DNA from 2 places in the Luteimonas sp. TWI662 genome. Region 2 is predicted to be linked to the other one. Evidence: riboswitches for the same ligand, from Rfam matches in the RefSeq annotation. Region 2 holds a riboswitch; the other holds the start of a gene.

Region 1 (14,414 bases), on a different contig from region 2:
TGCGCGGCCGGGTCGGTGATGTATTCGGCGACGTTGTAGATGAAGCGCGTCTGCGGCGAGTCGAGCGTGGCCAGCAGGCCGATGATCGAATCGTAGGCGTTCTTCTCGCGCGCCGAGAGCTCGCCGTACTGCTTGGCGTCGCCCTTCATGTCGACCTCGTCCGGGATCCAGAAGTTGGTCGAGAGCTCCTTGTAGGCGCGGTAGAACGACGGATACGGAATGTCGTTCCAGTTCAGGATGCCGGACGTGCGCCCGTTGATGATGCCGGTCGAGCGGTTGGGGTGGCGCGGCTCGAGGATCTTGATGCGGTCGAGCGGCGTAGAAGTCGTGGCCATGATTGCGTTTCTCGTATTGCGTGTCGCGTGCGATCGGCAGAACCGGGGTCAGAGTGCATTTTTCCGTTGCACTCTCGAACCGGGGTCAGTGGATGAAAAATGCACTCTGACCCCGGTTTTAATCTGTAAGTCAGCGCGAATGCGCTGTCAGCTCGAACACCACTCGCATTCGGCGATGTCGATGTCGTTGGAGCGGACGTAGTACGTGGTCTTGATGCCCTCGCGCCAGGCGGTCATGTGGAGGTCGAGCAGGGTGCTGGCGCGGATGGTGCTGGGCACGTACAGGTTGAAGCTGATCGCCTGGTCGACGTGACGCTGGCGGCGTGCGTTCTGGCGCACCGACGCGAACTGGTCGACCTTGTAGGCGCCCTTTTCGTAGAACGGCCAGGTCTCGAGCGACAGCCCGGGGGCGGCGACCGGACGCCGGTAGTCCTTCTTCTCCTCGTAGTAGAACGCCGAGTAGATCGGGTCGATCGACGCGGTGGAGCCTGCGATCTGCGCGGTCGACATGTTCGGCGCGACCGCCATCAGCCAGCCGTTGCGCATGCCGTTGACGCCGACCTTGGCGGCCAGTTCCAGCCACGCGGGCGAGTTGTAGTCGCGGTCGCGGAAGTAGGCGCCGGTGTGCCAGTCGCTGCCGGCGAACACCGAGTAGGCGCCCTTTTCCTTGGCTAGCTCCATGCTCGCCTGCACGGTCAGGAAGTTGATGCGCTCATACAGCGTGTCGCTGAAGTCCTCGGCCTCGGGCGTGTTCCAGTGGATGCCCTTCTGCGCCAGCAGGTGATGCCAGCCGAACGTGCCCAGGCCGATCGCGCGGTACTTCTGGTTGGTGATCGTGGCCTGCGGGACGGGCAACTGGTTGAGGTCGATGACGTTGTCGAGCATCCGCACCTGGATCGGGATCAGGCGCTCGAGCACGTCGGTGATCAGGTCGCCCTGGCCCTCCTGCGGCACGATCGCCCGGCCCAGGTTCACCGACGACAGGTTGCACACGACGAAGTCGCCGGCCTGCTTGGTGGTGACGATCTGATTGCCGGAGATGATCTCCTGCATCATCTTCGTCGGGCTCATGTTCTGCAGGATCTCGGTGCACAGGTTCGACGAATAGACACGGCCGACGTGCTTGTTCGGGTTCTTCCGGTTCACTTCGTCGCGGTAGAACATGAACGGGTTGCCGGTCTCGAGCTGCGACACCATGATCCGCTTGAAGATCTCGATCGCCTTGACGGTCTTGCGCGAGATGCGCTCGTCCGCGACGACTTCCTCGTAGCGCTTGCGGAAGCTGCCGTTCGGGTCGCCCTTCTTCTCGTCGAAGAAGTCCTGCAGGTAGAAGCCCTTGACGCGATGGACCTCGTGCGGGTCGAACAGATACCAATCGCCGCGGCGCTCGACCGCTTCCATGAACAGGTCGGGGATGCAGATCGAGGTGAACACGTCGTGCGCACGCAGGCGCTGGTCGCCATTGTTCAGGCGCAGATCGAGGAAGTTCTCGATGTCGCGGTGCCACACATCCAGGTACACCGCGACCGCGCCCTTGCGCTGGCCGAGCTGGTCGACCGACACGGCGGTGTTGTTGAGCTGCTTGATCCACGGCACCACGCCGCCCGAGGAATTGGGTACGCCGCGGATCGACGAACCCGACGAGCGCACATAGCCCATGTACGCGCCCACGCCGCCGCCGCCCTTGGAGACGCGAGCGATGTCGGTGTTGGAGTCGTAGATGCCCTGCAGCGAATCGTCGACGGTGTCGATGAAGCACGACGACAGCTGGCCGCCGACCTTGCCGGCGTTCTGCAGCGTCGGGGTCGCGACGGTCATGTACAGGTTCGACAGCGCCCAGTAGGCCTCGCCGACGAGCTGCATGCGGCGCTCGCGACCGCCGCGGGTCTCGTTCTGCATCAGATACAGCGCGATGGTGAGCCAGCGCTCCTGCGGCAGCTCGAACACGGCGCGCGAGGTGTCGGTGGCCAGATACCGCGTGGCCAGCAGGTACAGGCCGTTGTAGGCGAACAGCTTGTCGCGCTCGGGCTCGATCATGCGTCCGGCTTCCTGCAGCTCTTCCTTGGAATAGGCGCGCAGGATGTCGTTGGAATAGATGTTGCGGTCGGCCAACGACTCCTGCAGGCCGACGTAGGAGCCGTACTTCTGCTCGGCGTCGTAGAAGCGGTTGCGGCTGGCGCGCTTGTACAGGCGGTGCAGGTACAGGCGGGCGGCGAAGAACTCCCATTCGGGCGCGGTGACATCGACCCGGGCCTCGGCCTCGCGGATTAGGTGGTCGACCAGGTCGTCGGCGTTGACCGCGTCCTTGCGCTCGACGAAGCCGAACACGCTGCGCTTGTAGTCGGCGATATCGAGTTGCGGGAACTCGCCGTGGACGCGGTCGATGCTGCGCTCCAGGCGCGCGCGGTCGTACGGGATCCGGCGGTTGCCGGCTTCCTTGGTGATCCAGGTGGAGACGTCGGTGTCGACGTCGGAATTTTCAGCAATTGCGGTTTGCATGGCGGCGCTCGGGGGCGGCGGCACCACGTCGTCGGCGTCGACGGCGGACGGCGCCACAGGGGTGGAGGAAGCGATCGGGGTCGGGGGCGCGTCTGCGGGCGTCGAAGGGGCGGTCGAGACGGTGTCGTGGCTGGTCATGCGTCCTCTCTCTTGGTGTCCAGTGCATTCGCGCACGCCCCGGCCCGCCCGCGTCGGGTCCGGTGGCTGCGGACGGCTCGTGTGGGGCGAGTGCGCCGCGAGACGGCGACGGCGGGTGCCGTCGGGTTCCGCGCCGCGGACCCACCCCTGTGCGGAGCGTCCACAGCGGTCACCGCGCGTCGTGCTTTCGCGCGGCTGTCGGCACGGTACGGACTCATGGGTGAAGGCAGGCCTTCGGTCCCACTGCACCGGATCACTCCGGTGGCGGCGGGGACGTTCCCAATTACCGCTGCGGGGGCAGCACCGGACTGGCGTGGGGCGTCACCGGCTTCCCGTTTTTCATCCACAGGCTTTGTGGCTGCGGAACCGACGTGGCCCAAGATAGTGGGGTGGTCGGACAGCGTCAACGCTAAATGTGGGGCGGGCGCCCGGATCCGCGTCAGGCCGGGAATCGTGCGGCCTCAGCCGCCGGCCGGGCACGGGGCGATGCAGATCCGGCTGCGCCAGGCAACCCCGGAAGAGGCCTATTCAGCCACGGCGACCGCGGTCCGCGCCGCCAGGGCCGTGGCGGTCGCACGCGACCAGCGCGGCCAGTCGGGGGCCGGAATCGGCAGCGGCTGGTCGTGGTCGAGCAGCCGGCGCAGGTCCACCGCGGCGTAATGCGGCGCCAGCGCCTGGACCAGCGCGAAGCCGAAATCGCGCAGCACCCGGTCGCGGCGCAGCAGCGCCCAGGTGATGCATTCGGGCAGCAGGCCGTCCTCGACCGGCGGCGCGACCAGGCCGTCGTCGAGGTCGGCGCCCATTTCGTCGACGATGCCCACGCCCAGCCCGGCGTGGACATAGGTCCGGATCAGTGCACCGTCGCGTGCGGTCACCGCGAGGTCGGCTCGCAGGTCGGCGGCCGCGAACGCGCGCTGCAGCGACGAGGCGGGCTGCCGGCTCGATTCGTAGCTCACCAGCGGCACGCCGGCCAGGTCGCGCAGCCCGATCGGACGCGCCAATGCGGTCAGCGGATGGCCGGCCGGCAGCAGGACCCGTCGGCCCCAGCGGTAGAGCGGAATCGCCACCAGGCCCGGTGGCGGAGCGCCGGTGCCGCTGAGGATCGCCAGGTCGGCATGGTGTTCGGCCAGCAGCCGCAGCGACTCGACATCGCCTCCGGGCACCACATGCACCGCGACGTCGGGCCAGTCGCGCTTGAGCGCCTGCAGCGCCGGCGGCAGCGCATGACGGGCCTGGGTGTGGGTGGTGGCGATGCGCAGCAGGCCCTGGGCCTCGCGCCGCAGGTTGTCGGCCAGCGCCTGGATGTTGCCGGCCTCGGCGAGTAGGCGGCGGGCGTGCGCAAGCACCTGCCGGCCTTCGTCGGTCAACGCGGCGAGGGCGCGCTGACGGCGGGTGAACAGCAAAAAGCCCAGCGCGTTCTCCAGTTGCGCGAGCTGCTTGGACAGTCCCGACTGGGTCGCGTGCAGGCGGCGGGCGGCCAGGGTGATGTTGTGGCCGCATTCGACGATGGCGACGAAGCTGCGCAGTTGGGTGAGGGTCATGGCCAGGCCCGTGCCGACGGCGGGAATGTTGTCGCAACGCATGGTCGCCCACGGGCGCGACCGGCATGTCCCGCGGGCGACAACACTGTGTGCCGCGATCCGGCGACGCCGCCCGTCTACGCCGTGATCATCGAAGGCGGCTCAGCGACGCGCGGCTGGCACCAAATGCTCCGACAGCAAGAGTGCGTTGAGCAGCAGCCGCTCGGTGCCGTGCCAGTACTTGCGATGCGCCGGGTCGTCGGCGAACAGCACCACATTCCCGCGCCCGGTTGCGGCAATGACCGCCCACGGCGCGCCGCCGAGCCTGGCGCGGTTGCGCGTGGAGACGTAGCCGTTGACCAGCGGCGCATCGTCGATGCGCACGACCGTCGAGAAGCGGTCGCGCGCTGGCGGCAGCACCACCGCGGTTTCCTTGTTGACGAAGAGGGCGCGGCGCGGCACGCCGAATGCCAGCGGATGGCTGATGTCGGCATCGGCCGAGACCAGGTTGCCGGAGATGCGGTCTTCGGCCAGCAGGTCGCGACGCTGGCCGAAGTCCGCGCGGTCGGTGTCGTCCTCGTCGGGCGCCGGGGCCTGGCCCAGGCCGTCGACGAGCTTGCGATCGATGGCCCACTGCGAGGCGCTGCCGAAGGTCACCAGCGAACCGCCGGCGCGGACCCAGTCGCGCAGCGCCTCGACCGTCGCCTCGCTCCAGTCCTCGTAGTGGCCACCGGCCAGCACGAGGCTGGTGTACTCGCGCAACGGTGCGCGCGCGAGCTGGGTCGGGTCGAGCCGGGTCGCCGGCCAGCGCAACTGCTCGCTCAGCGCGAACCAGGTCGAACCGATCTCGGTCGCGTTGACGCCCTGGCCCATGATCAGCGCGATCGCGGGCTTGCGCAGCGGACGCACGCTGTCGCTGCCCAGGTCGATGCCGGCCACGCTCTGTCCGGTCGACAGCGCATGCGCGCGCACCCCGGCTTCGCGCGTGGCCGCATCGACCGCCGCATGCAGGGCCTCGGCCGCCAGCGCCTGTCCGGCGACCGGTACGACCAGGGTGCCGTAGGAGAACGCGGTCTCGCCGTCCGCGGTGCGCGCGGTGAACGGCTGGAATGCGCTGCGCACGCGGATGTCCTGTGCCAGCAGCGCGGCGAGCGCGCGCGGTGCGGCCTGGTCGCGCCAGTCGATCGCGTAGGCGTAGCGGGCTTGGCCGCCGATGATGCCGGCCTCGACCGACGGCAACGCCTGCACACGCGCGCCCAGCGCTGGCGCGCGACGCGCGCGTGCGAACGCGATGCCGTAGGCGTGTGCGATCGCGTACGAGGTGCTGCCGTAGACGCTCTCCTTCACCTCGGGCGTGGTCTCGAAGATCGAATGCACCAGCCGGAACTGCGGCTGTGCCGACGGTACGACGTAGGCGCTGCCGGGCGAGAACGTAGTGCCGTCGATCGTCGTCTCGCGCGCCAGCGCATGGACCTCGATGCGGTGGAGCAGCAGCAGGTCGAGCAGGCGCCGGGTCAGCGACGGGTCGTGCGCGTCGCCGAATACGAACGCGGCGGCATCGTGGCGGCGACCCTGGGTGAGCGCCGAGCGGAAGAAGTCCTTCTGCAGTGCCAGCAAGCCGGCTTTCTCGGCGACTGCGCCGCGGAGCGTCGCCAGCCCGGTCGCGACCTGATTGCGGATCGTGAAGCGGAATTCCAGCGGGCCGCCGGCGGTGTCCTGTACCAGGCCGCGCGAACTGCCCTGCTCGACGGTGACGCCGACTCCGCCGTGGAAGTCGGGATAGGTCGAGCCGTAGACCGGCGAAAAGTTGTCGAAGTTTTCCTTCGTGTAGTACAGCGAGCCGAGCGCGTCGAGGCCTTGGGCGTGGTAGCGCGCCAGCGTGACGTTGAAATCGTAGGAGGCCTGCGGCAGCAGCGGGCTGTGCATGCTCGCCGGCGACGGTTCGAAGTAGTACGTGCTGCCCGCGCCCATTTCGTGGAAGTCGATCTGCACGTTCGGTGTCCACTGGTGGAACAGTTCGATCTTGGGCCGGGTTTCACGCTGGGTGACCGCGAGCCAGTCGCGGTTGAGGTCGGTGAAGTAGTGGTTGGTGCGGCCCATCGGGAACGGCTCGACGTGCTCCTTGTCCAGCGGGTCGGCGACCGGCGGGTTCGACTTCCACGCGTTGTGCCAGTTCGCCGCGCGGTCGCGGCCGTCGGGGTTCTGCGCGGGGTCGATCAGCACGACCGCCTCGTCGAGCCAGCGCGCGGTCTCGGCGCCGCGGTGCGCGGCCAGGTAGTAGGCGGTCAGCAACGCGGCCTCGCCGCTCGAAGTCTCGTTGCCGTGCACGCTGTAGTACAGCCCGACGACGACCGGCAATTGCGTGGGCACGGCCGCAGCGGGATCGCGCTGGGTGGCGTGCGCGGCGCGCAGCGCCTCGAGCCGGCCGTGGTTGGCGGCCGAGGTGACGATGGCGGCGACCAGCGGGCGCTCCTCGTAGCTGCGCCCGATCTGCTGCAGTGTGATCCGGTCGGACACGCGCGCCAGTTCGCGGAAGTAGTCGACGATGCGGTCGTGGCGCGTGTAGTGGGTTCCCAGCCGATAGCCGAGGAACTGCTCGGGCGTGGGCACCTCGGGGTCGAAATCCGCGGCCTGGGCCTGCGGGAAGTAGTAGTCGCTCTGCGCGACCGCGACCAGCGGCAGCAGCGCGAGCAAGGCCAGCAGCATCCGTATCGGCGCACGACGCAAGAGGCGTCCGCGCTCGGAGGCGCGATGGAGGGGGGCGTCGGGCATGGGGCGTATCCGGTATGGGGCGGCGCCCGCGCAAACACATGCGTGCGCGTCGTCGCGGGAGCGCCGCTGAGGGCGCGGGAATCGGGGGTGGGGAGATCGGAATGCGGGGGGCCGGTCAGAACCGGTAATCGAACCCCACCTGGAAGTAGCGCCCGCGCAGGTCGTACTGGCTGAAGTCGTAGGGCGCGCGGATGCCGGGGAAGGACGCGTCGTGCGGCGGCGTCTCATCGCTGATGTTCTCGACCTTGGCGTAGAGCGTCAGCCGCTCGATGCCCGACCAGGCGAAGTAGAGGTCGAACTGGTCGTAGGCGTCCACCCGTGCCTGCGCGGCGCGCGCGGCGACGCTGGCCTTCTGGTCGTAGCCACCGGTGCGGTACCAGGTCAGGCCGGTGTCGAAGTCGCCGATCTTCCAGTCCAGGGTCGTCGTCGCCTTGTTGCGCGGCAGCGACGGGCCGAGGTTGCTGCCGGCGTAGTCGACCAGTGGGCCGCCGACCGTTTGCGGGCGCTTGTACTCGAGCACGTGGGTGAACACGCTCGACAGGCCGAAGGTGCCCGCGTTGGCGGTGCGCCAGCGCTGGCGCAGTTCGGCGTCCAGGCCCGAGGTCTGCAGTTCGCTGAGATTCTGGTAGCGGTTGTAGACGGCGATCAGCTTGCCGCGCGCATCGCGCACGACGTCGGCCGGATCGTTGGTCTGCACGATCGTCGTGGTGTTGCCGGTGCCCACGAGGTTGTCGAGCTCCACCCGGTACCAGTCCAGGCTCAGGCTGGTGTCGGCCAGCGGCGAGACGACGACGCCCAGGTTGTAGCTGCGCGTGCGCTCGGGATCGAGATCGGTGTTGCCGACAGTGAAGAACGTCGGGGTCTGGCGCGAATCGGCGACGTCGGGATCGTAGGGGTCGACGACCGAGCCGTAGGCGATGCTGGTGGAGGCCGAGTTCTCCGACAGCGACGGCGCGCGGAAGCCGCGCGAGGCCGAGGCGCGCACCAGCAGCGCCTCGAGCGGCTGCCAGCGCAGGCCGGCCTTGGGCGAAAACGCGCTGCCGAAATCGCTGTAGCGGTCGCCGCGGCCGGCCAGTTGCAGTTCCAGCGTCGGGGTCACCGGCACGTTGATCTCGGCGTAGAGCGCGGCGACGTCGCGCGCGCCATCGACGGCGGCGATCGCCGGGCGCACCTGCAGGCCGGCGTCGATCTGCCACGGGTTGCGCGAGACCAGCGACTCGTGGCGCCACTCGGCACCGGCCGCGAAGCCCACGGTGCCGGCAGGCAGTTCGAACAGACTGCCCGAGACTTTGACATCGACGCCGGTCAGGCGCGAGTCGGCCGGGCGCAGCGTGCTGAGCGCGATCGCGTCGAGCACCGCCTGCGGCGTCGTCGACGGGGCATGCAGGTTCAGGCTGCCGTCGGCGAGCGCCTGCGCCAGCGTCCAGCGGTTGGCGAAGCCGCCGGCGACGGTCTCCTCCTCCTTGCTGCGCGCCGAGAAGGCCGCGGCCTCCCAGTCCCAGGTCTCCGAGAGCTGGCCGCGCACGCCGCCGAGCACGCGGTAGGCGGTCGAGCGGTTGGTCTTGAGCGACTGGCCCAGGTCGAAGAACGTGTACTCGATCGGCGTGGCGACGCCGTACGGGTTGTAGGGGCTGCCGGCCGGCAGCAGGTTGGACACCGGCTCGGCCAACCCGGTCTGGGCGTTGAGCGAGAAACGCCCGCCCTCGAGCGTGAAGTACGGGCTGGAACCGAACAGGGACGCGCCGCGGATGCGGCTCACCACCAGTTCGCCGAATGCCTCGGTGGTCTCGCCCAGGCGCAACGTCGCGTTGACGTAGCCCTGGTAGCGCTCGGTCGCGGGAATCAGCGTGGTGTAGGGCGCCAGGTTGATGGCGCAGGTGTCGCCGGCGAGCCCGTCGATCGGCGCGCTCGCGGTCAGCACCATGCCCTGCGGGCAGTGGCCCGCGGCGTCGAGCAGCGGCACCGAGGCGCCGTTGACGAGGAAGCGGGCGCCCTTGGCCGACCAGCCGTTCCAGCGGCCGCCGGGCTTGTCGGTGTAGATGCCCGAGCGGGTGAGCGCGCGCTGGTCCTGGTCAAGCCGGTCGCGATCATAGGCCTCCAGGCTGAAGAGCAGGTTGTAGCCGTCGGTCGCAAGGTCGCCGAAGCCGCCGACCAGCCGCGCGCGCTGGGTGTCCAGCCCGCCCGCATCGGAGGTGCCCAGGCTGCCGCCCACGTCCAGGCCCTGGAAGTTCTGGCGGGTGATGATGTTGACCACGCCGGCGACCGCGTCGGAGCCGTACACCGCCGACGCGCCGTCCTTGAGCACCTCGATGCGTTCGACCGCGACCAGCGGCAGCGCGTTGAGATTGACGAAGGTGTCCGACAGCCCGCCGGCCGGGAAGCCGTAGTTGGCCAGGCGGCGGCCGTTGAGCAGCACCAGCGTGTTCTTCTGCGACAGGCCGCGCAGGCCGATGCCGGCCGAGCCCGAGGCCCAGCCGCTGTTGCTGGTCTCGTTGGCGGCGTTGCCGGTGTTGGCCGAGATCGAGCGCAGCACGTCGGCGACGGTGACCTTGCCCGAGGTCTCCAGTTGCTGCCGGTCGATGACCTGCACCGGGTTCGCCGTCTCGGCGTCCGCACGGCGGATGTGGGAGCCGGTCACGGTCACCGTGCCCAGCGTGCGCGCTCCTGCGTCTGCATGACCGTCCGCGTCCTGTGCGGCGGCGAGAGGGGGGAGGGACAGCGCCGCCAGGAGGGCGGTCGCAAGGCGCGTGGGGCTGGACATCTGCTGCACTGCAATATGGAGGGGCAGGCAGTGGGCCATGCGCGTGAACCGGACAGAAATGGTGATCCGGACTGGCGATATGGCGTTTTGGACTATCCAGGCACGGCGCGATGCCCATCCGCAGGTCGCAGGCCGACCGCAGGGCGGTTCGTCGGTCGCGGGATGCCGCGTGGGCGGCGTCGATTACGCCCGGTGTGCCCGCAGCAGGTATTCGGCGCTGCGCATCTCGATCAGACGCGAGGCGGTGCGCTCGAAGGCCGCCGCCAGCCGCTCGCCTGCGTAGAGCTGTGGCGGCTCGGCGTCGGCGGTGCACACCAGATTGACGCTACGGTCGTAGAGCTCGTCGATGAGCGTGACGAACCGGCGCGCCGCGTCGTCGCGGCGGGCATCCATCGTCGGGACGCCGCCCAGCAGCACGGTGTGGAACTCGGTCGCGATCTGGATGTAGTCGCTGGCGCCACGCGGGCCTTCGCACAGCGCGTCGAAGTCGAACCAGGCCATGCCGGTACAGCGCGCGCGTACCGGGATGCGACGGCCGTCGAGTTCGATGCCGGCGTCGCGATGCGCGTCGTCACCGCCCAACTCGCGCCAGCGCGTGTCGAGCCAGGCATCTGCGCCCGCATCGAGCGGCGTGCGATAGACCGGCGAGCGGGTCAGCGCGCGCAGGCGGTAGTCGGTGTCGCTCTCCAGATGCACCACATGGCAGTGCTGCTCGATCAGCGCGATCGCCGGCAGGAAACGCGCGCGCTGCAGGCCGTCCTTGTACAGGTCGCTGGGTGCGGCATTGGAACTGGTCACCAGCACGATGCCGTCGGCGACCATGCGTTCGAGCAGCCGTGCGAGCAGCATCGCATCGCCGATATCGCTGACGAAGAACTCGTCGAGCACGAGCACGCGCAGCCCGGCGTCGCGCCAGCCGCGCACGATCGCGGCCAGCGGATCGCGCTCGCCGGCATGGGCGCGCAGCGCCGCGTGGACCTCGCGCATGAACCGGTGGAAGTGCGTGCGCCGCTTGCCGCCCAGTCGGGGATCGGGCTCGGGACTGCGCTCGGGGTCGCGCGGCGCGGCAGGCGCCGACGCGTCGGCGCGCGCTTCGCTCTTGTGCGTCCGCAGCGCCAGGCCGTCGTGGAACAGGTCGATCATGAAGGTCTTGCCGCGCCCCACGCCGCCCCACAGGTACAGCCCGGGGATGCCGTCGTCGTGACCGTTGCCGGCGAACAGGCGGCGGAGCAGGCCGCGCCGGGGCGGCGGCTCGTGCAGGGCCCGGTGCAGCCGGTCGAGCTCGACCAGCGCCGGTTGCTGCGCGGGATCGTGCTGCCAGTCGCCGCGCGCGACGCCTGCGGCGTAGCGCGCGGAGGGCAGCGGTGGCAGGCTCATCGCCGGCCTCGCATCATGGCGTCGCCGGGGCGGGCAAGGCGGGTGTCGATCATCGCGGATCGGGCAGGTAACCCCGCACGCCGTTCTTCACCACACCGCGCAGGTCGATCATCCGGCGGTGGAAGAAATGGCCGGTGTCGGGCATGCGCACCAGTTCGGCCTGGGCGTCGCGCTCCTCGAGCCAGCGATAGACCGCCTCGGGGTCGACGATCTCATCGGACTCGCCCTGGATCACCAGCCACGGGCAGTCGGGCAGCACGATACGGTCGAAATCCCAGCGCCCGGCGGGCGGGGCGACCGAGATCAGCAGGTCGGGCTTCAACGCATCGCTGGCACGCAACGACACATAGGCGCCGAAGCTGAAGCCGGCCAGCCACAGCGCATCGCCCGGCCGCTCCCGGCGCACCCACTCGACCACGGCGGTCAGGTCGTCGGTCTCGCCGTCGCCGCGGTCGAACTGGCCTTCGGAGGCGCCGGTGCCGCGGAAATTGAAGCGCAGCGTCGTCGCCCCGAGTTCGCGCAGCGAGCGCGCGACCATCGTCACGACCTTGTTGTGCATCGTGCCACCCTCGGTGGGCAGCGGATGGCAGACCACCGCGACCAGCGGCAGCGCGGGGACGTCGGCCTCAGGCAGATCGATGGCGGCTTCGAGTGCGCCGACGGGGCCGGCCAGCGTCAATGGGCCGGATTGCGTGGGAAAGGTGGGGGACATCATGCCGCGATGATAAACACCCGTGCGTTTACTCGCCGCGCAGACGCAGGCCCACCACCAGGGGGTCGTGGTCGGAACTGCGCCACGGCGTGCCGTCGGGCGTGCCCGAATCGGGCTCGTCGGCATTGTTGTGCCACTTCGCCGCGCCGTGCACGCGCGACGCCAGCGACGGGCTCAGCAGCAGATGGTCCAGACGACCGGACTGCGCATCGAAGACGAAGCTGTAGCGCGTCGGCGCCGGTTCGGTGTCGAAGGGGTCGCGCCAGCCGGCGTCGACGAATGCGCGTACCGGATCCTCCATTGCGTAGGCGTTGAAATCGCCGACCACGGCGATCCGGTCGCCGCTGCCGGTCGGGTCGCTCGCCAGCCAGGCCAGCAGCCGGCGCGCGGACTCGGTGCGGGTGGCATTCCAGCACGCCTGGCCGTCGCCCTGGTCGCGATCGGCGCCCTCGGCGTCGCGGCAGCCCTTCGATTTCAGATGCACCGTGACGACCGAGAAGGCCGCACCTGCATCGCGACCGTTGCGCAGCGGCACGAAGGCCTGGGCGAGCGGGACGCGGCTGTGGGCCACGTACGGGCCGCCTTCGAGCATCGCCGGCGCCCCCTGGGGCCGGACGCGCGTGCTGCGATAGAGCAGGCCGACCCGGATCGCGTTGTCGCCCGGCCCCTGGCCGGCGTCGACGAAGCGCCAATCGCGCGCAGGTCCGGCGGCATTGAGCGCACCCACCAGTTGGGCGATGCTCGCGTCGGAGTCGTAGCCGTCGTTCTCCAGTTCCATCACGGCCGCGATGTCGGCGTCGAGTGCGGCGATCGTGGCGACCAGCCCAGCGACCTGGCGTGCCAATGCCTCGGGCGTCTTCGCGCCGCGTGCGGTGGGAAAGCCGCCGCCGCGCCCGTCGCCGTTGAACAGGTTCTGCAGGTTGAAGGCGGCGATCCGCAGGTCGCCGCCGACCTGCGGCGGTGCCGGGCGTGGCGCCAGGGCGACCGCCGGTCGCGCGGTCGCGCGCAGCCGCCAGCCATCGTCGCTGCGTTCCACGATGCCTTCCACGCCGGTCAGCACGCTGCCGGTGCGCAACGCCCGTGCGTGCTCGGGCAGATACCACGGCACGCCGCGTTCGGGCGGATCGTCGCGGCCGTCGTCGAGCTCGATGCGGCGTGCGCGGTTGCTTGCAGCCACGGCTGCGGCATCGGGTCCGGGACGGGCGATCTCGGTCGGGGTGAACAGACGACCATCGAAGCTCGCCAACAGCGCGCCATCGCGGGCCAGCCGGTGCCGGCCGCTGACCGTCAGCGGCGCGTCGATGCGGACCCGCTGGCCGGCGAGCGGCGTCCAGTCGGCCGGCGCTGCGGACAGCGTCACCGGTGCGGGCGTCGCCGCTTCGTGGCCGGGCGCGCGCTCATGGACGGGACTGCCCGCGCGACAGGCGGCGAGCAACAGGCAGAGCGGTAGGGCCAAGTGCATGCGCATCACGGAAACTCCAGGCGGGCAGGGCCGAAACGACGACGCCGCCCGAAGGCGGCGTCTCGAGCATCGGGCAGCGCCGGGCATGGCGGCGCGCCGCAGCTTACTTCAGATTGTCGACCATCCAGTCGACGACGGCGTGCATCTGCTCGTCGGTCAGTGCCGGGTTGCCGCCGCGCGCGGGCATCACGCCGGCCGCGCCGGTGAAGCCTTCGATCGAATGCTTGTACAGCGTGTCCTTGCCCTGGGCGAGTCGCGCATCCCAGTGCGCGTGGTCGAGCGTCGGCGCGCCGCCGGCGCCGGAGGTATGGCAGCCCGCGCACAGGTTCTCGAAGATCACCGAGCCTTCGAGCGTGCCGCCGTAGGCGGCCTGCGAGGTCGCTGCGGCCGCCGCTGCAGCCGATGCGGCCGCTTGCGCGGCGGCACCGGTGGCGCCGGCATAGACCGCGCCCACCGGCGCGATGCGTGCCTCGGTACGCTGGGCGACGTTGGGCGGGACTTCGGTCGGTAGCGAACGATGCAGGAACCAGGCGCCAGCGATCAGGCCCAGTGTGACGATGGTCAGAAACACCAGCACCATCGAGAAGCGCTTGAGGAATTCGAGATCGTAGTTGCGCACGAAGCACCCTTGGCTTTGGCGACATGGTCCGCGGACCACAGCTGTCGGCGAGTATACGGCCAGGTCGGCGAAAATGCCTGCGGCGTTCCGTCGCGGCGGCGCAGCATCGCCGCGGTGCAACGCCGCTTGCGCAGGCTCACATCCCCGCGTAGTTCGGGCCGCCGCCGCCCTGCGGGGCGACCCAGACGATGTTCTGCGTCGGGTCCTTGATGTCGCAGG
Region 2 (14,414 bases):
GCATAGCCCTGCGAGCCGACGTACTCGATGTTGTTGATGCCGTCGTCGGTGGTCAGGCTGTTGATCCAGCTGGCCAGGGTGCGCGTGGTCAGCGTCCCGCCCACACCGAACAGCGTCGTCGGCCGCTTGTAGGCCAGCTCGATGTCCACGCCGTCGGTCTTGTACTGCGACAGGTTGGTGTAGGTGGAGACGATGCGCGTGATGTTGCCGCCGGCATCGCGCTCCACGCGTGCGCACATCGCCGGGTTGCCGGCCGCGCAGCGGTTGAGGATGTCCTGCAGCCCCACCGTGGTGATGACGTCCTGAATCTGGATGTCGAAATAGTCCACCGACAGATCGAGCCCCTCGATCGACTGCGGCGACCAGGTCAGGCCGACGGTGAGCGTGTCCGCGGTCTCGGGGACCAGCGCCGGATTGCCGCCGCCGTTGCTCAGCGCATACACCGTCTGGCCGGTGACCGGGTCGAGCACGTAGCTCCAGCCGGTGGTGCTGGTGGTGAACAGTTCGCTCAGGTTCGCCGAGCGGATGTCGCGCGAGCGGGCGATGCGGCCGCGAAAGCCTGGAAAGAACTCGTTGGTCGCGCCCAGCTTCCAGGACCAGATCGCTCCGGTGGTGGAGTAATCGGACACGCGCGCGGCGGCGTTGACGCCAAAATCGTGCAGCAGGCCGCGATCCTTGGCGATCGGCAGCAGCACCTCGCCGAACAGTTCCTTGACCGTGAAGCTGCCCTGCATCGGATTGAAGCTGAAGGAGCGGAACGCCTTGGCCGCATCGAGTGCACCCACGCGCTGATCGATCGACTCGCGCCGCGCTTCCACGCCCACCGCCACCGAGGCGGCGCCGGCCGGCATCTGGAACGGCTCGCCGCGCAGGCTCGCGCCGAAGGTGTCGAGCTTGGTCGTCGAGCGCTGGCTGGGCGTACCGGTCACGTAGTCGGCCGCGGCCTGCGACGGCGCGCCTTCGCCGAACACGTTGATCGGCACGCAGGCGACGCTGGGATCGGCGAGCGTGACCCGGCACACCGGCGCGCCGGTCGCCGGGTCGATGACCGAGTCGATCGCGTTCGCCCACGCCTGCCGCAACACGAAGCCGGGCGTGTCGAAGTTCTGCTCCGCCTCGCCGTGCGAGTAATAGGTGCTCCAGCGCCAGTCGCCGGCGTAGCCGTCGAAGGCCAGCGTGGCCTGGGTGGTGCGGCGCTCGAAGTCGATCCGCGGATAGTTGATGTCGTTGTTGAACCGGCCCAGCGTCAGCGTGCTGGCGCCGGCGGCGATCATTTCCTCGCGCACCGTGCCCGGCAGGAATGCGTTGTCCAGCCCGATCGACAGGTTGCCGCGGTTGTGGTCGCCGAACCAGATGTAGTGGTTGTACATGCGCGAGTGGTGCACGTCGGCGCTCATCCGGACCGTGTCGGTGAAGTCGTAGCGCACGCTGGCCAGCGTCGAGTAGCGCTTCTGCGGCGCGCTCAGCGGGCTGTAGTCGTCGTTCGACGGGCCTTCGCCGCCGCTCATCAGCGCACCGACCACCTTGCCGTAATCGAAGGGCCGCAAGGAACCGTCGGGGTTGAACGCCTGACCGGTCAGCGAAAACCCGCTGACCGCCTTGCCGTTCGCGTCGCGCGCGCCGACGATCAGCCCACCGATCGCGGCATCGGCGAAGCCGACATCGGGCATCAGCGTCGGCTGGCCATCGATCCGCAACGTCGACCAGCGGCCGGCCCGGGGGCGGGCACTGCGCGGCACGATGCCATCGTTGTCGAGGAACTCGCCGCCGACCAGCAGGTGGCCGCGATCGTCCGCGAAGCGCGTGCCCCAGGCGCCCTCGAAACGCTTTTCGTCGCCGTCCGAATAGGTCGAACGCCCGGCCTGCGCGCCGAACTTCACCCCCTCGAAGTCGTGATCCAGGGTGATGTTGACCACGCCCCCGACCGCGCCCGAGCCCCAGGCCGCCGACGCACCGCCGGTCACCACGTCCACGTATTTCACCAGCACCGACGGCACGGTGTTGAGGTCGTTATCGCCCGAGACGCGACGTCCGTCGAGCAGCACCAGGGTCCGGCTGATGCCCAGGCCGCGCAGGTCGACCGGGGCGTTGCCGGCGCCGGTGTTGGAGCCGGTGGTCTGCGGCGAACTGGTCGCACGGAACTGCGGCAGGTCATTGAGCGCGGCACCGATGTTGGTGCGCATGTCCAGGTTCAGCTCCTCGGCGCTGATCGGCAGGATCGGCGTCGGCGAGACGAAATCAGGCCGGTCGATGCGCGAGGCCGAGACCCGGACGGTGTCCAGGCTGACCGCATCGCCCGACGCCCCCGCGACCGCCGCACGCGCACCGGACGCCGCCGGCGACGCCGCGGCCTGCGGCGCGTTCTCCTCGGCGACGATGATCACGCGGCCATCGCTCTCGCGGTAGGTGAGTCCGGTGCCGGCCAGCAGCAGGTCCAGCGCCTCGCCGAGGCTGTGGCGCCCGGACACCGCCGGTGCGGTGATGCCTCGCACCAGATCCGGGGACACGATGATCTCGCGCTCGGCGCTGAGCGCCAGTTGGTTGAGCGCGGCGCCCAGTGGCTGGCTCTGCACCGCGAACTCGCGCTGCGGCGCTTGCGCCGATACCGGTGCGACGGCGCCGACCATGCAGCCCAGCGCGATCGCCAGCGCCGGCACCAGCGGATGCAACGAATGGCGACGCGCGCCCCCAGCCCTCAAACCCTGTGTCATGAAATCCCCTCGAAGTCGTGATCGGTCCCCGCCGCTCCTTGACGATTGGTCATGACGCCCCTGTCCACGATGCAGACGCACGCCGGTCACAATTCCTCAGCTTGCTCATCACGCGCCGCTCACATAGGGTTCGAAGGGCGACACCCCGTCTTCTCCTCCCCCGACACCGATGACTGCGCCCGCCCCCGGCAAGGCGTCCGAGGCTGCCCTGCGGCACCCGGACGAGCGGAACGTCACCCGTCTGGCCCAGCAGTACCGGCCGGCGTTGCTGCGCTATTTTTCGCGGCACCTGACGAGCACGGAGGACGCCGAGGACCTGACCCAGGACACGCTGGCGCGCCTGAGCCAACAGCCCGCCCCCCGTCTGGCCGGATTGGCGAACGTCGAGGCGTTCGTGATGCGCATCGCCTCCAATCTGCTGCGCGACCGCTTTCGCCGCGACCGCAGCCATCGCAAGTCCGATCATGTGCCGATCGAGGCGGTCGCCGCGGCCTGGCAGAGTGAGGAGCCGTCGTGCGAATGCGTCTACGCAGACAAGGCGCGTCTGCAACGGTTTCTGCAGGCGCTCGATGCGTTGCCGCCGCGCTGCCGCGAGGTCTTCTTGCTGCAGCGATATGATGGGCTGACCTACAGCGCCGTCGCCAAGCGGCTCGGCATCAGCGTGAGCGCGGTGGAGAAACACATGATGCGGGCCCTGATGCACCTGGATGCGACCCTGGACGAGGCATGAAGCCTGAGCTCGAGCTGATCGAAGGCGGCGATCCGATCCGGCGCCGCGCAGCCGCGTGGTTTGCGCGCCTGCGCGCCGACGACGTGCACGGCACCGACCTGCGCGCCTGGCAGGCGTGGATCGACGCCGACCCGCGCCATCGCGCCGCCTACGAGCGGCTGGAGCAGTTGTGGACCGGGCTGGGCACGCACGCGCCGCATCCCGAGATCGCACGCCGCCTGGACGCCGTCGCGGCGCCCCAGCGGGCGCCCCGCCCGCGCGCCCGCCGTCGCTGGCCGGTCGCCGCAGGTCTGGCCGCCACCCTCGCCCTCGCGCTGCTCGGCGCCTGGCAGCTGCTGGTGCCGGCCGCGCCGACCGAGCGTGTCTACGCCACCGGTGTGGGCGAGCGCCGCGAGCTGACGCTCGAGGACGGCACCCGCATCAGCCTGGACACCGACAGCCGGTTGCACGTCGCCTTCGGGCCGCGCGCACGCACGGTGGTCCTCGACCGCGGCCGCGCGTTCTTCCGCGTCGCCCGCGAGCGCCGGCCACTGACGGTGCACACCACGCACGGCGGCCTGCGCGTGGTCGGCACCGAGTTCGAGTTGAATCGCCGCGCCGATACGCTGGACGTCGCCCTGATCCAAGGCGAGGTCGTGCTGCTGCCGCTCGATGGCGGCAGCAACGGCCGGCCTGCCCCGTTGCTGGGCCTGGTCGCCGGCCAGACCGCGCGGCTCAGCCGCGATCTCGACACGCCGCAGATCGGCACCTTGCGCAAGCTCGCCGCGCCGGCCTGGCTGTCGGGCCGGCTGGTGTTCGAGGACGCGACGCTGGCCGAGGTCGTGGCCGAGTTCAACCGCTACAGCCACGAGCGGATCGTCATCGAGGACGCGTCGCTGACAGAGCTGCGCGTGACCGGTGTGTTCCGCAGCGATGCGCCGTTGGCCTTCGTCGGGGCGCTGTGCGAGGCCTATCCGATCGTGGCCGACGCCAGCACGCCCGGCCGCCTGCAACTGCGCCGCGACCCGGCCCAGCGGGCGACCGGCGATGCCGGGCGCCGCGACGTCGGCCGGCGCTGACGGCCGCGTCGCGACATCCGGCATCGGCCAGTGCGGTCAGGCCGGCACGGCGGGGGCCGCCTCGGTCCGGCCGCGATCGGCATGCGCACGCAGCGTGCGCGCCGCCGCGACCAGCGCTGACAGCGCCGCGCGTGTTTCCGGCCAACCGCGCGTCTTGAGCCCGCAATCGGGATTGACCCACAGCTGGGCGACCGGAATCGACTCGGCCGCCCGGCGCAGCAACGCGGTCATCTCCTCGACATCGGGCACGCGCGGAGAATGGATGTCGTAGACGCCCGGGCCGATGCCGTTGGGATAGCGGAACCGCACGAAGGCCTCGAGCAATTCCATGCGCGAGCGTGAGGTCTCGATAGAGATCACGTCGGCGTCCATCGCCGCGACCGCCTCGATGATGTCGTTGAACTCCGAGTAGCACATGTGGGTGTGGATCTGGGTGGTGTCGGCCACGCCCGAGGCGCTGATGCGGAAGCTCTCGACCGCCCAGTCCAGATACGCCGCCCAATCGGCGCGCCGCAGCGGCAGGCCCTCGCGCAGCGCCGGTTCGTCGATCTGGATCACGCCGATGCCGGCCGCCTCCAGGTCGGTCACCTCGTCGCGCAAGGCCAGTGCGATCTGCCGGCAGGTATCGGCACGCGACTGGTCGTCGCGCACGAACGACCATTGCAGCACTGTCACCGGGCCGGTCAGCATGCCCTTCATCGGCCGCGGGGTCAGCGACTGCGCGTAGCGCGACCAGCGCACGGTCATCGGCGCGGGGCGGGCGACATCGCCGTAGATCACCGGCGGCTTCACGCAGCGCGAGCCGTAGCTCTGCACCCAACCGTTCTTGGTGAACGCGAAGCCATCGAGCTGCTCGCCGAAGTACTCGACCATGTCGTTGCGCTCGAACTCGCCGTGCACCAGCACATCCAGCCCGAGGTCTTCCTGCACGCGCACGCACTGCGCGATCTGGTCGGCGATGAACGCATCGTAGTCGGCCTGGCTCAGCTTGCCGGACTTGTGCGCTGCACGCGCCTCCCGGACCTCGAGCGTCTGCGGGAACGAGCCGATCGTGGTCGTGGGCCACAGCGGCAGCGGGCGCAGCGCATCCTGCGCGGCCCGACGCGCGGCATAGGGCGTCGCGCGACGCGACGCGGACGCGTCGAGTGCAGCCACCCGCGCGGCGACCGCCGGCCGCTGCACGCGGGGCGAGGCGCGCCGCGCGGCGATCGCATCGCGCGCCTTGGCCAGCGCCGGCTCGGCGGCATCGGGATCGGCCAGCGCCTCGGCCAGCAGGCGCAGTTCATCGAGTTTCTGCCGGGCGAAGGCCAGCCAGCCACGCAGTTCGTCATCCAGCGCGGTCTCGCCCGCCAGGTCCACCGGCACATGCAGCAGCGAGCACGACGGCGCCAGCCAGACCGCATCGCCGCCGCGCGCATCGATCGCGTAGCGCGCCAGCACCAGCGCATCGTCCAGCCGCGTGCGCCAGATGTTGCGGCCGTCGACGAGCCCCAACGACAACGTGCGCCCGGCCGGCAGCGCGCCGAGCACCGCATCGAGTTGTTCGCGCCCGCGCACCAGATCGACATGCAGGCCGTCGACCGGCAAGGACGCGGCCAACGGCAGGTTGTCGTCCAGCGCGCCGAAGTAGGTCGCCAGCAGCAGCTTCGGCCGCGCGCCCTGCGCCAGCGTGGCGTAGGCCCGATCAAAGGCCGCGCGCACCGCGGGGTCGAGGTCGAGCACCAGCGCCGGCTCGTCGATCTGCACCCAGGCCGCGCCGGCGGCGTGCAGGCGTGCCAGCAACTCGGCGTACACCGGCAGCAGCGCATCGAGCAGCGCGAAGCGATCGCTGCCGTCGACGGTCTTCGACAGCCACAGCAGCGTGACCGGCCCGAGCAGCACCGGCCGGGTCTCGATCCCCTCGGCCTTGGCTTCCAGGTACTCGCGCACCGGCTTGTCGTCGCGCAGCGCGAAGCGCTGGCCGGCCTGCAGTTCGGGCACCAGGTAGTGGTAATTGGTGTCGAACCACTTGGTCATCTCCAGCGCATGCAGGTCGATGCCGTCCTGCTGATGACCACGCGCCAGCGCGAAGTAACCGGCCAGCGGATCGGCATCGGCCAGCGCGCGGTAGCGCTCGGGGATCGCGTCGAAGCCGAAGGCGGCGTCGAGCACCTGGTCGTAGAGCGAGAAGTCGTTGCTCGGCGGCGTGGCGACGCCGGCCTCGCGCTGCAGGCGCCAATGGCGCAGGCGCAGGTCCCGCGCCACTGCCTGTAACTGCGCGGCGTCGGCCTCGCCGCGCCAGTGACGTTCGACGGCGCGCTTGAGCTCGCGTTTGCGGCCGATGCGGGGAAAGCCGAGATTGGTGATGCCGGTCATGGTGGATGCGTCCTCAATGCGTGGGATTGAGGAACGAAGGGTCCGCATGGCGTGCACCGCGCCTGCGCGCGCCCGCCTGCCACACGGCCGACCTTCGCCCCCTCGGGCGAACCGGAGCCTGCGTGCGGACGTGCGGGACCGGCCGCGACGTGCGCGGCGCGATGCCCGTGCACCTCCCCGCGGAGGCCCCAGGTCGTACGTGCGCGCCTGTCGGTGCGCACGGCCGAGGCAGGTCTTCGGGCTCATGGACGGGCCACCTGCGAGATGGCGGGCCTACTGCCCGTCGCTTCCCGGCCCGAACGGGCGCCAGTGCATTGACGGGGGTCGTTTCCAGTTACCGCTGCGGGGCAGCGCCGGAATTGCCGCCATGCGGCGCACCGGCTTCCCTTTTAATCATCGCTTCATTCGCATGAAGAGATGAACCTTGGCGGCGACACGGTAGCCCCGGGCGAACGGGCGGTCAAGCGGGCATCGCCGCGGCGGCCGTCTCCCGCGCATCGGCCTGGTCGGCAAGGCGATCGACCAGCGCATCGACCGCGGCCTCGGCACGCGCGATCGAGGCCGCGAGCCGGGCATCGGCGAACTCGTCGTACTCCACTGCGACCCGATCGACGTCGGTGATGCCCATGTAGCGCAGCGGCGTCATCACGCCCTGCTCGACCAGGTTGTCGCCGGCGTTGCGACCGCCGGGGTCGTAGTCGTGATCGCCGCGCGCACCCAGCAGCACGGCGCGGCGGCCCTGATCGGCCAGCATCGGCCAGTACGGCGCACCGGTGCGCGCGCGATCGAAACCGAAGGTGCGCCCCACGCGCACGATGTTGTCGATCCAGGCCTTGACCGGCGCGGGCATGCCGAAGTTGTACATCGGCACCCCCATCACCACGAGCGGGCTGCCGAGCAGCTCATCGATCAGCGCATCGCTCTCGGACAGCCGCTCGATCATCCACGGCGTGCGCTGCGCCGGCGGCGTGAACGCAGCATGGATCCAGCGGCCGTCGACATGGGTCGGCGGCGTCAGGGCGAGATCGCGATAGACGATGCGATCGCCGGGGCGCCGCTGTTGCCAGCGCGCGACGAAACGGGCGCCGAGCCGGCGGGTATGGGAGCCGTGCGGGACCTCGCCCGAACAACCGGGACGGGCACTGCCGTCGAGATGGAGCAAGCTGAGCATGATTCACCTGGCGAAGCTGGGAGAGAATGCGCACTGCGGCGCTCCGGCATGATTGGCGCCGGCCCAGAGCCCGACAAACGATGTTTTCTTGTCCGATGGATGAATTGCGCTCATGCACGATCGCCCCGCCCGCCTGCCACCGCTGAGCGCACTGCGCGCGTTCGAGGCCGCCGCCCGACGCCAGAGCTTCAAGGCCGCAGCCGAAGAACTGTCGCTCACGCCCACCGCGGTCAGCCACCGCATCCGCCAGCTCGAGGACTGGCTGGGCCTGCGGCTGTTCGCACGCCAAGTACGCCAGGTGCGGCTGACCGAGGCTGGGCAACGCCTGTACCCGAGCGTGCGCGGCGGCTTCGATGGCATCGCCACCGCCGTCGCCGACCTGCAACGGCAGACGCGCCGCCCCGCGGTCACGCTGAGCACGACCCGGGGCTTCGCCGCCCGCTGGCTGTTGCCACGCCTGCCGGCGCTCGCTGCGGCCGCGCCCGAAGTCGATCTGCACCTGCACGCGGCCGACGACCCGGTCCGGCTGGCCGCCGGCGGCACGGAGCTGGCGATCCGCTACGGCCCCGCACCGGCTCCGCAGGTCGAAACCTGGCCGCTGCTGCCTGGACGTTTCATTCCGGTCTGCGCCCCCGGCCTGGCGCTGGCCGGCCCGACGGCGCTGGCGACCGTGCCGCGGCTGCGCTACGCCTGGCGACTGCAGGACGCCCACACCCCCGACTGGCCGCGCTGGTGCCGAACGGCCGGCCTGCCGGACACGCACGGCGGCGAACTCGGCTTCTCCGACGAAGCGCATGCCATCCAGGCCGCGATCGCCGGCCAAGGCATCGCACTGGCGAGCGTCGCCCTGGTGGCCGACGCACTGGAAGACGGCGTGCTGCGGGTCCCGTTCGGCCCCGCGCTCGACGGCCACGACTTCCGCCTGCTGGCCGCGCCCGGTACCACGCGCACACCGGCCGTCGCCGCCGTCGCCGCCTGGCTGCGCGCCGAAGCCGACGCGTTCCTGGACCGGCACGCCGCGCGCTTCGCAGCGGTCGCGTAAACCCGGCCGCGCGCGTCAGTCGACCCCAGGATGGCGCACGCGCCACGCGGCCAGCCGGGCGCGGTAGTCGGCCATCGCATCGGCGTGCAGGTCGTAGACGCAGATCGGGCAGCCGCTGTCGCAGCAGTCGCTCGGCAGCGGGGCCTCGGGCGGTTCGGGCCGCGGATCGGGGTCTGGGACAGGTGTCGTACTCATCGCGCGGCCATTGTCGCGCAGCTCGCCGGCCTCAGCGATCGTCGGCGGCCGGCAGCGGCGACAGGCGCAACGCGGCGGTCTGCGCGTCGCAGCCCTCGGGCCGGGCGCCGCGCGCACGTTGGGCGGCGACCTCGTCGCGCGCCGCCGCCAGGTCGGCCAGGAACGCCGGTTCGGCCTGCAGCCGCGCGAAGGTCGCGGCGCCGACCACCTGCCCCTGCACGATGTCGCTGTACCAGTGCACGTTGCAGACCAGTCGGCTCTCGCCGAAGCTGCGTCCGCGTTGCAGCAGCGGATCGGCGCGATCGGGGGCGACGGCGGTCAGCGCCAGCGCCCAGGTCCAGCCGATCGCGGTGTGGCCCGACGGGTACGAGCCGCTGTCGCGCAGCTGCGCGGCCTCGCCTGGCGTACACACCGGCGCGCCGTTGGCCAGGAACGGCCGGCGGCGCTGCCAGTGCAGCTTGGCGGCGCGGCCGTCGATCGCGGCGTCGGCGAGGCTGCGTCGCAGCAACCGCACCAGATGCGGGGTATGGGTCGTGTCGATCGGCACGCCGAGCGCGCAGGCGTAGAGGTCGGCCGCCTGGGGGAAATCGAGGTCGGCGTCGATCGCCGCCTGCCGCCAGCGCGGGGTCTCGCGCAGGGCCAGCGCACGCGCCGCGATGGCCTCATCGAGGGCCCGCGCGACCGAATCGGGCGCCGGCGGCGCGGGCAGCAATGCGCGGCTGTCGAAGCCGGGCGCATCGAGGTAGCCGATGCTCACCCCGGGGCGATGCTCGGGCACGACCACCGGCGCGGCCGCCGTGGACTGCGGGCCGCCGGCACAGCCGGCGACCAACAGCGCCGCCAGCACGCCCACGGCGCGCCGGACGCGCATCTCAGCCGGCCTGCAGCCGCTGGGCGATCGTCTGGCGCAGCGCAGCGAGATCCTTGGCGAACGCGGCGATACCGTCGCGCAGCTTCTCGTCGGCCATCGGATCGGCCTTGAGATCACGCGCGAAGCGTTCGGCGTCGACCGGCGGGTCGATCCGGCCATCGCCTTTGCCCGGCGTCAGCGCGCGCGCCAGCGGGCCGTGCTGGGCATCCAGCGCTTCGAGCAGGTCGGGCGAGATCGTCAGCCGGTCGCAGCCGGCCAGCGCTTCGATCTGCGCGGTCGAGCGGAACGAGGCGCCCATGACCACCGTCGGCGAGCCGCGACGCTTGAACTCAGCATAGACATCGCGCACGAAACGCACGCCCGGATCGTCGTCGATCGTCGCCGGCACCTCGCCGCGCGCGACGTGCCAGTCGAGGATCCGGCCGACGAACGGCGAGATCAGGAACACGCCGGCCTCGGCGCAGGCGATCGCCTGGCTGCGGTTGAAGATCAGCGTGAGGTTGCAGTCGATATCCTCGCGCTGCAGCTGCTGCGCGGCGCGGATGCCTTCCCAGGTCGCGGCGATCTTGATCAGCACGCGATCGCGGCCGACACCGGCATCCTCGTACATGTCGATGAACTGGCGCGCCTTGGCGAGCGTGGCCTCGGTGTCGTGCGACAGGTCGGCATCGACCTCAGTCGACACCCGGCCCGGCACCAGGCCGGCAAGCTTGCGGCCGACGCCGATCGTCAGGCGGTCGACGACCTGGCGGACCACGGCATCGGCATCGCCGTCGAGCCCGCGCGCGCGCTCGAGCTCATGCTCGATCAGCTCGGCGTAGATCGGCAGGTCCAGCGCCTTGCGCACCAGCGTCGGGTTGGTCGTGCAGTCGACCGGCTTGAGCCGCGCGATCGCGTCGGCATCGCCGGTATCGGCGACGACGACGGACATCGTGCGCAGTTGGTCGAGCTTGGATGCGGCAGCGGACATGAACACCTCGGGTTGGGACGTGGACCGCCGCTCAGGCGGAATCGCCATTGTCGCGTCCCACGGCGCCCAGGGCCACCCTGACCGCCTCGGAATGCTGGCCCAGCGTGGGCGCGGCGAACGGGGCAGGCCCCGGCGTGCGGCCGAAGCGGATCGTCTGGGCGACGCCGCGGTAGCTGCCCAGGGTCGGATGCGCGATCGTGCTGACGATGCCCTCGGCCAGCACCTGCGGATGTTCGAACATGTCCTCGACCGCACGCGCGGCCGCGCACGGCACGGCATCGCCGAAATGCGCCTCCCAGTCCAGCGCATCGCGCGCGGCCAGCGCCGCGTGCAACTGCGGCAGGATGTCGTCCGCATGCTCGGCACGCTTGCGCACAGTGTCGTAGCGCGGATCAGCGGCCAGTGCCTCGAGCCCGGTCAGCGCGCACAGCGCCTGCCAGAACCGCGGTGTATTGGCCGAGATGTAGAGCCAGCCCGCACGCGTGGGATGCAGCCCGGTCACCCCGCCCGAGCGCATGTCGCGGCCGATGTCGAGCGCTTCGCCCTCGGCCCAGACCATGCGTGCGGACTGCATCGCCAGCGCGCTGCGCAGCAGCGAGACGCCGACGAACTGGCCTTCACCGCTGCGCTCGCGCTCGTACAGCGCCGACGACACCCCGGCCGCCAACAGCGCGGCCGCGTAGTAGTCCACCACCGAGCCGTAGACCAGCTCCGGCGGCCCGCGGCGCTTGCCCTGCAGGGTGCAGATACCGGTCATCGTCTGCAGCACCTGGTCGTAACCGGCCTTGTCCTTCAACGGGCCGGTCTCCCCGTAGCCGGTGACCGCGCAGTAGATCAGCCGCGGGTTCATCGCCGACAGTGTCGGGAAATCGATCGCCAACCGCTCCGGCACGCCGGGCCGGAAGTTGTGCACCAGCACGTCGGCCTCGCGCACCAGCCGGTAGAGCACCGCGCGGTCGTCGTCGGCCTTGAGGTTGAGGGTGACGCCGCGCTTGCTGCGGTTGATGCCCAGGAACGCCCGGCTCTCGGCGGCCAGCGTGGAGGGGTAGTTGCGCAGGTTGTCGCCATCCGGCGGCTCGACCTTGATCACGTCCGCGCCCTGGTCGGCCAGCAGCGCGCAGCCGTAGGGGCCGGCGATGTAGGCACTCAGATCGAGCACGCGAACGCCGCTCAACGGGCCGGGCGCGCCAGCGCGACCATGGGCGAAAGGGGAATCCGTCATCTCGTCCGATATCCATTCAACGCGACAGCGCAGGTCCGGGGCAGTCTGCGCGACGCATGCGCCGCGAGCCATGCGCCCGGCCTATGTTCTCCCGCCACAGAAACTTGTTTGCGCATCGCACGCATCGTTCAGAGCGCACCGCAATCGCCAGCGTCGGCACCGTCGTGCGACGGCGCCAGCCCGAGCCAAGTGGTGCGCCAGATGCGGTCACGGCGCTCGCCGATGCTGTAGTAGGGTGCGAAATCGATCGGCGCACGCTCGGCCAGATGCAGTCGCAGGCCCACCGCCTCGCCATCGCCCGCAGGCGACAGTTCCTCGATCCGGATCTGTGCATCGTCATCGGGCAGGCGCACGGTCTCGGCGGTGCGATAGCCGTCGATCAGCCCGGTCGCATAGACCAACGGCCCACGGCCGAAGGCGATGTAGTCCTGGCGCAGCACCTGCTGGCGCACCGGCGAGCCGTCGGGCGCGCGCGATTCCTGCACGTTGCGGTAGACGCGGCGATGCACCCGCGGGCGCAGCGGCAGGGTCAGCGCGACACTGTCGCCGCTGGCCCAGGTGCGTTCGATGCGCACGTAGTCGCCGGCAACCAGCGGTTCGGGCCACGACTCACCGGCAACGGTGAGGGTCGCACCCTGCGCCCAGGCGGGAATGCGCACGCGCAGCGCGAAATGCGCCGGCTGCGCCAGGCGCAGTTGCAGGCCGATGTCGCCTTCGAACGGATAGCGCGTGTCCTGCACGACGGTCACCTCGCCCGCCCCAGGCAGCGTACACGTCGCCTCGCCCGGCCCGAGCAGATTGACGACGAGGCCCTCGGCATCGGTCGCGTACGCCACTGCCGGCAATTCCTCGATCGCCATCGCGCCGCTGGACTTGCAGCAGCGCCAGTAGTTGGTATGGATGCGGCGGCCGTTGGCGTAGGAGTAGTAGCACCAGCCCTCGCCGTCGGGCGCCTGCGCGCCGAGCAGGTCGTTGTAGGCGGTGCGCTCGATCTCCTCGGCATAGCGCGCCTGCCCGGTGATCGCCAGCAGTTCGCGGTTGAGCTGCAGCCAGGCCAGGATCGAGCAGGTCTCGACGTACGCCTGCGGGTCGAACACGAACGCAGGATTGAACACCTCGCGCGAGCGGTGGCCGATGCCACCGAACGGGCCGCCGCCCAGGCTCAGGTGGTGGTCGCGGATCGCCTGCCACTGCGCATCGAGCGCCTGGCGATGGCGCGGATCGCCGCTCGCACGCGCCAGCTTCGCCAGCCCGACCAGGTTCCAGCACAGCTGGTAGGCCTTGCCGGTGGCGATCTCCGATGGATCGGCGCCGGCCAGCGCACGCTCGAGCAACGCCAGCCGCGGGTTGGCATCGGCCTGGGCGAGGATGCGCCGGGCCAGTTCGAGGAACCGCGCGTCGCCGGTCGCGGCGTGCAGGTCCATGGCCGGATCGAGCAGCACCGTCGCCGACATGCCGTGGTGGTTGCCGACCGTGGTGATGTCCAGCCCTTCGATGCAGAACGTGCGCCAGCACAGCAGGCCGATCCGGCGCGCGGTCTCCAGCGCACCCGACTGCGGGAACCGTCGGTGTACCTCGAGCAAGCCCAGCAGCAAGTAGGCGTGGGTCCACACGTCCCAGGTGCGCAGTGCCGGCTCGCCGTTCCAGCTCTCGGGCTTGGGCGGCTGCGGCACCATGAAGCGCCGGTGCGGCGCGTAGGTGCCGAGATACCCATCGTCTTCCTGCACCTGGGCCAGGTACGCGGCGACGGCGCGCACGCTCGCCTCGAGCGCGGCGTCGCCGCTGCGCGCGGCGGCCTTGGCCGCGGCCGCCAGCCACTTGCCGGCGTGCTCGCCGTACCAGTCGCCCTCTTCGTTGCCGGCGCGATGCGCCGGATCGAAGATCGCGATCGCCGGGCTGTCGGGCCCGGTGACGAAATGCGACAGCCGACCGCGGCGATTGGCGTCCAGCGCCGCGCCCAGCAGCCCGCGCAAACGCACCTGGGCGGGCGCGGGCGGACGCTGCGCGTCGCCAGCGGCGATGTCCAGCGCCTCAGCCATGGGGGCGCTCCGCATCGACCACGCAACGGAAGCCCACCGTGCCCGAGCGG

What was found. A riboswitch is a leader RNA that binds a small molecule or an ion and turns the genes downstream of it on or off. The one in region 2 is predicted to bind cobalamin.
Region 1: it holds a riboswitch for cobalamin, as region 2 does, so the genes downstream of both, ABE488_RS09475 (ribonucleoside-diphosphate reductase subunit alpha) here and metE (5-methyltetrahydropteroyltriglutamate--homocysteine S-methyltransferase) in region 2, are expected to answer to the same signal.

What each region holds. Positions count from the first base shown of each region.
Region 1 covers NZ_JBDJMI010000011.1:20,756-35,169, reverse strand. Annotated here, with positions in the region: gene ABE488_RS09480 (ribonucleotide-diphosphate reductase subunit beta) at 1-335, opposite strand, end outside; gene ABE488_RS09475 (ribonucleoside-diphosphate reductase subunit alpha) at 483-2,972, opposite strand; cobalamin riboswitch at 3,155-3,358, opposite strand; gene ABE488_RS09470 (LysR substrate-binding domain-containing protein) at 3,497-4,513, opposite strand; gene ABE488_RS09465 (M14 family zinc carboxypeptidase) at 4,655-7,264, opposite strand; gene ABE488_RS09460 (TonB-dependent receptor) at 7,380-10,025, opposite strand; gene zapE (cell division protein ZapE) at 10,209-11,402, opposite strand; gene ABE488_RS09450 (alpha/beta fold hydrolase) at 11,452-12,117, opposite strand; gene ABE488_RS09445 (ExeM/NucH family extracellular endonuclease) at 12,143-13,582, opposite strand; gene ABE488_RS09440 (c-type cytochrome) at 13,680-14,195, opposite strand; gene ABE488_RS09435 (electron transfer flavoprotein-ubiquinone oxidoreductase) at 14,332-14,414, opposite strand, start outside.
Region 2 covers NZ_JBDJMI010000012.1:69,928-84,341, forward strand. Annotated here, with positions in the region: gene ABE488_RS10230 (TonB-dependent receptor) at 1-2,711, opposite strand, end outside; gene ABE488_RS10235 (RNA polymerase sigma factor) at 2,881-3,441, shown strand; gene ABE488_RS10240 (FecR domain-containing protein) at 3,438-4,499, shown strand; gene metE (5-methyltetrahydropteroyltriglutamate--homocysteine S-methyltransferase) at 4,536-6,854, opposite strand; cobalamin riboswitch at 7,064-7,296, opposite strand; gene ABE488_RS10250 (NAD(P)H-dependent oxidoreductase) at 7,315-8,025, opposite strand; gene ABE488_RS10255 (LysR substrate-binding domain-containing protein) at 8,138-9,067, shown strand; gene ABE488_RS10260 (oxidoreductase-like domain-containing protein) at 9,083-9,262, opposite strand; gene ABE488_RS10265 (phosphatase PAP2 family protein) at 9,294-10,133, opposite strand; gene ABE488_RS10270 (transaldolase) at 10,135-11,103, opposite strand; gene ABE488_RS10275 (CoA transferase) at 11,135-12,325, opposite strand; gene ABE488_RS10280 (beta-L-arabinofuranosidase domain-containing protein) at 12,454-14,364, opposite strand; gene ABE488_RS10285 (SUMF1/EgtB/PvdO family nonheme iron enzyme) at 14,357-14,414, opposite strand, start outside.